2 regions of the Tuberibacillus sp. Marseille-P3662 genome follow, and region 2 is predicted to be linked to the other one. Evidence: a T-box and tRNA genes for the amino acid it is inferred to sense, from the RefSeq annotation. Region 2 holds a T-box; the other holds one or more tRNA genes.

Region 1 (3,474 bases), on a different contig from region 2:
AGGTCCGGTGTGGACGCGTGGTGACACGTGAAGCTGACGGATACTAATCGGTCGAGGGCTTATCCTAAAAGAGATGCGGTTTCTACTTTCGTTTCTAGCTTTCAATGTTCAATCCATACATATCAGTGTTTTGAACAGAATGAAAAGGAAATATTAGTTTGGTGGTGATGGCGAAGAGGTCACACCCGTTCCCATCCCGAACACGGTCGTTAAGCTCTTCAGCGCCGATGGTAATTGGGGCTTTGCCCCTGTGAGAGTAGGACGCCGCCAAGCTAAATCATTATTCCGCAGTAGCTCAGTGGTAGAGCAATCGGCTGTTAACCGATCGGTCGTAGGTTCGAATCCTACCTGCGGAGCCATATTCGGAGAGCTGTCCGAGTGGTCGAAGGAGCACGATTGGAAATCGTGTGTGCGGTTCCCCGTACCGAGGGTTCGAATCCCTCGCTCTCCGCCATTTAAAATAAGTAAGGGCCCCTTGGTCAAGCGGTTAAGACACCGCCCTTTCACGGCGGTAACACGGGTTCGAGTCCCGTAGGGGTCACCAATAATTACATAAATTAGCTCTTGCAATTCCGAGCAAAATTTAATATAATTATTAATGTGTCTTTTGGAGGATTAGCTCAGCTGGGAGAGCATCTGCCTTACAAGCAGGGGGTCGCAGGTTCGAGCCCTGCATCCTCCACCATAGAATACAAACATTCATTTATAGAAAGTTCTGAGAAATAACATCATCCGTAATCTTTGTAACGACGCGGGGTGGAGCACTCAAGCAAAGCATCGTCGAGTAGACAGCGCTGAGTATTCACGCCGAGATTGAAAAAGTGAATACGAACAATAACTTCTGAGAAATAACATCATCCGTAATCTTTGTAACGACGCGGGGTGGAGCAGTTCGGTAGCTCGTCGGGCTCATAACCCGAAGGTCGCAGGTTCGAATCCTGCCCCCGCAACCACAATATTTATTTTTACATATGGGTCTGTGGTGTAGCGGTTAACATGCCTGCCTGTCACGCAGGAGATCGCGGGTTCGATTCCCGTCAGACCCGCCATTTTATATGCTTAGTATTATGGCTCGATAGCTCAGTCGGTAGAGCAGTGGACTGAAAATCCTCGTGTCGGCGGTTCGATTCCGTCTCGAGCCACCATTTTAAAATGCCGGCCTAGCACAATCTGGCAGTGCAACTGATTTGTAATCAGTAGGTTGGGGGTTCGAGTCCCTCGGCCGGCATTTCACACTTTTTTATAATAATCATATAATATGTATTGATTGACTTAATACGGAGGGATAGCGAAGTGGCTAAACGCGGCGGACTGTAAATCCGCTCCCTTTCGGGTTCGTAGGTTCGAATCCTACTCCCTCCACCACTAACTTAGGGGTATAGTTTAACGGCAGAACAGAGGTCTCCAAAACCTCCGATGTGGGTTCGATTCCTACTACCCCTGCCACTTTAATGTCACGGCGGATGTGGCGAAGTGGTTAACGCATCGGATTGTGGTTCCGACATTTCGTGGGTTCGATCCCCATCATCCGCCCCATAATGATGGCCCATAGCCAAGCGGTAAGGCACCGGTTTTTGGTACCGGGATGCGCTGGTTCGAATCCAGCTGGGCCAGCCATATTGCGGAAGTAGTTCAGCGGTAGAACACCACCTTGCCAAGGTGGGGGTCGCGGGTTCGAATCCCGTCTTCCGCTCCACTTGATCTTATAATTTCCATTTTGGCGGCATAGCCAAGTGGTAAGGCAGGGGTCTGCAAAACCCTTATTCCCCGGTTCGAATCCGGGTGCCGCCTCCAAGTGATAGACAAGCCTTGGAGTGAAAATAAAACTTACGCCGGGGTGGCGGAATTGGCAGACGCACAGGACTTAAAATCCTGGGGAGGGTCTTCCTCCGTGGGGGTTCGAGTCCCCCCCTCGGCACCATACGCCGATGTGGCGGAATTGGCAGACGCGCACGACTCAAAATCGTGTTCCTCTGGAGTGTGGGTTCGACTCCCACCATCGGCACTTATTTTATAAGCGTAATCAAGACGTTTTTGCAAAAGCAAAGGCGTCTTTTTTTGTTTTAAGGGTTTAAAGATTGGAATAAGCCGCAAAATATTTTTCAAACAAAATTGATTGGGTCATGAACAATAACATGCAAATCACTATCATGGATGTCTTACTTACAGGTCCGGTCTTTATATTTTTATTAACAGCTATAGGGATCGTTATTTTTGCCATTATGAAAACCGATCCAAAAATATTAGAAGCAAAAAGAAGGCTGAAAGATGACAATGAAAGTAATTCAAAAGATTCTAATCATTGGGCGGGATAACAAGAGGGCGCCCATAGAGGGCCTATTGCACAAGTTTATTAGTTTTATTAGTATAGTATTAATCTTATTCGGTTTTGGTATCATTTCCATGTACTTCGTTGAGATAAACCGACAATTGTCATATGAACCTAAGGAAGGGCTTTTCCATTCATTAGGTATTCAATATCGATATCCGTTTTTTCTTGCCTTTTTCTCTTTTTTTGTTGCTGCTGTAATGGAAGGAAAAAAGTCAACAGCGACGATTATTTTCGCCTTTATCGGTATTGTCATTTTAACACTAATATTTTTGTTATATTGTGTATTCAATATGTTTGTATTAATGCCTAGATATTAGCATGTTACGTATATTGTGGGTATTACAGAGACAAGGAGTGAATCGTCCCCCTTGTCTCTTTGGCCAGTTAGCTTTTACTCTTCAGAATCGGAATTTTCCACAGATGCTTGGGCACCCATATGTTCTTTATCTTTTTTATAGCCCTTGTCGAGGTGTCCGGCGTTCTCTATATCACCAGACATGTTGTAACCTTCTACTTCAATATTTGCAGTTGTTCCGTATAGTCCCATTCCGTATAGTTCAGCATTAAACTCTTCCGTATTCTTCTTTTCCTTAGCCATGATTTCACCTCCGTATTCGTAATGTCCCCTGTGAGAATAGAGACTATCCTGGTCCGGAGACATTTAAAAAAGGGAATATGGCATTTAATTAGTTCTCTTTAGCCTTTCAAGAATCCTTCGTTTCTTATAGAGCATTCTTCCTGCTTCAGCAACGTCTTCAAGTGTTGATTTATTGACCATCGCCCCGAAAATGATCCCGGCAATAGGGACGAGTTGAAGGAGTTTCTTCCATCCGAAATGATCCCGATAAGTCATGACAACTTCACGCCATCCCTGCAGTTGAGAAGCGGTTTGCTGCTCCTTATTGTCGGAATGAAAGTCACTTAATTCTTCAATGATTGCTTTCTTCCCGACAATATCAGAAGAAGCAAACTGCAGGCATTTGACGATGAAAATGCGTTCGCTTTTATCTTCTGGGTCATAACCATAACAAATGGCGATTTCCTGCAAGGTCTTCAACGATAAACCGAGCAAGGCCGGGATATCGACGGCAAGGGTGAACATGCCGCCGATACCCGTTGTTGCACCTTGAAAAGTAGCAAAC
Region 2 (3,474 bases):
TGGATACCCTAAAATGGGTATTCAATAGACATAAATTTATTAAAAAAATACGGACTGTCGCATCACAGTCCGTAGAGGTTCTATTTAATACTGAATGAGATAATATTTTTTCTTACCGCGGCGAAGAATGATAAACTGGTCGTCAATTCGATCATCGGCTGTTAGCGTATATTGCATATCTTGAATTCGTTCACCATTGACATAAATCGCTCCATTTTTAATATCTTCCCTCGCTTGTCGTTTGGAGCCTGTTACACCCGCCTCAACAAGGACATTCAGCAATCCAACATCTTCTTTTGAAGTCATGGTATAGGATGGCACATCTTTAAAACCTTGCTCAATATCCGAACCTGACAATTGTTTGACGTCACCACTAAATAGAGCTTGAGAAATTTTAACCGCCTGTTCCAGCGCGTCCTCACCATGAATGAAACGGGTCATCGCTTCAGCAAGAGCTTTCTGGGCCGGACGCTGTTCCGGTGTTTTTTCTTGCTCCTGTTGTAAAGAAGCAATGGTGTCCAGACTCAGGAATGTAAATGACTTCAGAAATGGAATCACATCACGGTCATCCGTGTTATACCAGAATTGGTAAAATTCATAAGGTGTTGTCTTTTCTGGATCAAGCCAGATAGCGCCACCCGCTGTTTTGCCAAACTTCGTACCATCACTCTTCGTGATTAACGGGACCGTCAAACCATAAGCCGGTTCCTCATGACCCGTACGACGGATTAATTCTAATCCAGCGGTGATATTACCCCATTGATCACTGCCGCCAATCTGCAAGCGAACCTTTTCTTTGGTATAAAGATTCAAGTAGTCATAAGATTGCAGCATCATGTACGTAAACTCAGTATATGAAATACCTTCCTCTATACGCGTCTGTACAGAATCCTTAGACATCATGTAAGTAAGCGGAAAATGTTTACCTGTATCCCGTAAAAATTCAACTAATGTCAATCCACCTAACCAATCATAGTTATTCACAACCCGTGCGGGATTATTGTCCCGTTCGAAATCAAGAAACCTTGATAACTGATCTTTAATTTTCTGTCCCCATTCACGTACGATTGATTCCTCATTGAGCTGTCGTTCTGATGTGCGACCACTTGGATCACCAATTAATCCTGTGCCACCTCCAACTAAACCAATCGGAAAATGGCCTGCTTCTTGAAAACGACGAAGCGTAATAATCATGAGCAGATTGCCAACGTGTAAACTGTCACTGGTCGGATCAAACCCACAATAGAGATGAATGGGTTGTTTTAAAGCTTCCTTTAGCGATTCAATATCTGTGGTTTGATAAATAAGCCCTCTGGCCTCTAAATCTTGAATAATATCCATTTGTCATCATGACTCCTTCTACAATCATTTTTACCAAATAAAAAAAGCCCTCCTATATAAGGAGCGCTAATACGCGCGGTACCATCCTTCTTGAATCTTTGCAAAAAAAAAGACTCCGGCTCATTCATATAACGGCTGTCACCGTCTTCTGTTACTCAGTATCATTCACAGAAGCACTCCGGGAGGTAATTCGCTTATAAGTCTGTGCCGGTTCGCAGCAACCACCAGCTTTCTGAAACAGGGACATATTAGCTACTGGCATCCCATCCATGATTTCTACTATAATATTGTATATATACCCTTTTACCATAAATTATAATGAGGGTCAACGATTGATCATACATTTGGACAGTTAGTGAGTGAAGACAATGAAACAATTATTATTAGTTGGAGCTGGACTGGCTCATTTACATATTATAAAACAGTTGCGTCAAACAAATCTGCCCGATACTGAAGTAACACTAATTTCACCGTCTCCTATCCATTACCACGCTGGGTTGTTTTCAGGATTTGCTGAAGGTATCGATGCTTTGGACGATATCAGCCTAGCGATTGAACCTTTAACTGAAGCTGCTCAGGCCACTTTTTTACAAGATGCTGTTCTTTCCATAGATCCGAACACGAAGCAGGTCCTCACCCAAACCGGCCGTGTTCTTTCCTTTGATTTGATTTCATTTAACAATGGCACACTAACCGGTGAGACCAATATTACGGGAGCGCGTGAATCGGCTCTAACAATTAAACCAGACTATCGCTTCCCAGAGGTGATTGATAAGGTACGCACGCAAGGTGAATTATCCATTGTCGGTGACGATAAAATGACCATTGAACTTGCTGGAGCCATTAAGGCATGGCGACACCGCCATCACGTGACTGAACCCGTTAGAATACTCGCAAACGGCCGTTTGCTGGCGAACCATCATCCAAATATTAGTTCCAAAATTGAAAAACATCTTGGAAAGATGGGAATTGAATGCTGGTTAGACACGCCGATTCAAGAAGTTTATCTAAATGGTGTCCAAGCTAAAACCGGACAAACGATCCCTCATGATCACTTGCTCTGGTTAATGAATGACAAAGCAATGGACATGTTTCGAAAAGCTAAATTACCGACCGATCAAAATGACTATTTACTTATCGAAAATACCTTACAAGTCAAAAAGTATCCCTATATATTTGCAGTAGGCCGGACAGCAACGATCAATCAACATCCCAACCACAGCTTATCAGCAATGGATCCCCTACAAATGGGGGAACTTCTTTGGCAAAATATTAAAGGTTATTTGACTAACGGTGAGGGATATGTTTTTGAACCGTCAATGGAGATCCAAACCACTATATCCTTGGGTCAAAAGAAAGCTTGTTTGATTAATAAAAACAAAGTATCTATCAGTCGGCGGTTATGGGCCGTTCATCATCGGCATCAGAGACACATCCTTTCACAAATCAAACGTGGCGACGTTTAATGCGTTCTGTTTCCTTCTAATAATGGTAATAATTTTTGATAAATCGCCACAATTTCATCTAATTTCATTCTGACAAGCCCGCTGGAGGAGGGAGCAACAAAATCGATTGTCCCTGGTATCATCGAAGTTTCTTGCTCCCCCCATAACACTTTTCGTCGACCGCTGAAGGCTTGATAAACCCCTTTACCGACGTAGCAAACAATGGCAGGGTGCAAGGTTTCAATCTTTCTCTTCAATCTTTCCGCGCCTTTCTTATATTCGTCGTTAGAAATCCCTTCTGCCCCTTTGGTCGGACGATCAACGATATTCGTTAAACCATAATGATATTTTAAGACATGAGCGTCCTCCTCTGGTTTTAGTTTTCGCTCAGTCAAACCAGATCGATATAGTATCGACCAGAATCGATTATTCGGATTCGCATAGTGATGACCCGTTTCACCAGACTTTAGGGACGGATTAAAGCCGACAAATAATAGGTTTAAACCAGCTTCAACATGATCTTCAAGCGATTTCAACATCAACACTCCTCTTATTTTTACCTCGCACCATACAAAGATGGGTTAGTGTCGACTAAAATAATATGGTCGTTACTTAACAAAGCGAGGAAGTAATCCTTGAACATTGATTATAATTACGCCTCATAATAGATATAACATACACACATTAA

Evidence for each region. A T-box is a leader RNA that pairs with one kind of tRNA and senses whether it is charged. The one in region 2 lies ahead of tyrS (tyrosine--tRNA ligase), so its partner is inferred to be a tRNA-Tyr.
Region 1: it has a tRNA-Tyr gene. The T-box ahead of tyrS (tyrosine--tRNA ligase) is inferred to sense a tRNA for this amino acid. The anticodon was not compared.

What each region holds. Positions count from the first base shown of each region.
Region 1 is NZ_FXBS01000003.1:202,709-206,182, forward strand. Features, by position in the region: rRNA gene B9Y89_RS02415 (23S ribosomal RNA) at 1-67, shown strand, start outside; rRNA gene rrf (5S ribosomal RNA) at 158-273, shown strand; tRNA gene B9Y89_RS02425 (tRNA-Asn) at 285-359, shown strand; tRNA gene B9Y89_RS02430 (tRNA-Ser) at 365-454, shown strand; tRNA gene B9Y89_RS02435 (tRNA-Glu) at 470-544, shown strand; tRNA gene B9Y89_RS02440 (tRNA-Val) at 610-685, shown strand; tRNA gene B9Y89_RS02445 (tRNA-Met) at 877-953, shown strand; tRNA gene B9Y89_RS02450 (tRNA-Asp) at 974-1,049, shown strand; tRNA gene B9Y89_RS02455 (tRNA-Phe) at 1,070-1,145, shown strand; tRNA gene B9Y89_RS02460 (tRNA-Thr) at 1,155-1,228, shown strand; tRNA gene B9Y89_RS02465 (tRNA-Tyr) at 1,280-1,365, shown strand; tRNA gene B9Y89_RS02470 (tRNA-Trp) at 1,373-1,446, shown strand; tRNA gene B9Y89_RS02475 (tRNA-His) at 1,460-1,536, shown strand; tRNA gene B9Y89_RS02480 (tRNA-Gln) at 1,543-1,617, shown strand; tRNA gene B9Y89_RS02485 (tRNA-Gly) at 1,622-1,696, shown strand; tRNA gene B9Y89_RS02490 (tRNA-Cys) at 1,720-1,794, shown strand; tRNA gene B9Y89_RS02495 (tRNA-Leu) at 1,832-1,921, shown strand; tRNA gene B9Y89_RS02500 (tRNA-Leu) at 1,925-2,005, shown strand; gene B9Y89_RS02505 (hypothetical protein) at 2,269-2,649, shown strand; gene B9Y89_RS02510 (hypothetical protein) at 2,724-2,930, opposite strand; gene B9Y89_RS02515 (EcsC family protein) at 3,015-3,474, opposite strand, start outside.
Region 2 is NZ_FXBS01000006.1:856,476-859,949, reverse strand. Features, by position in the region: gene tyrS (tyrosine--tRNA ligase) at 85-1,341, opposite strand; T-box leader at 1,398-1,620, opposite strand; gene B9Y89_RS12900 (NAD(P)/FAD-dependent oxidoreductase) at 1,710-2,807, shown strand; gene mug (G/U mismatch-specific DNA glycosylase) at 2,804-3,322, opposite strand.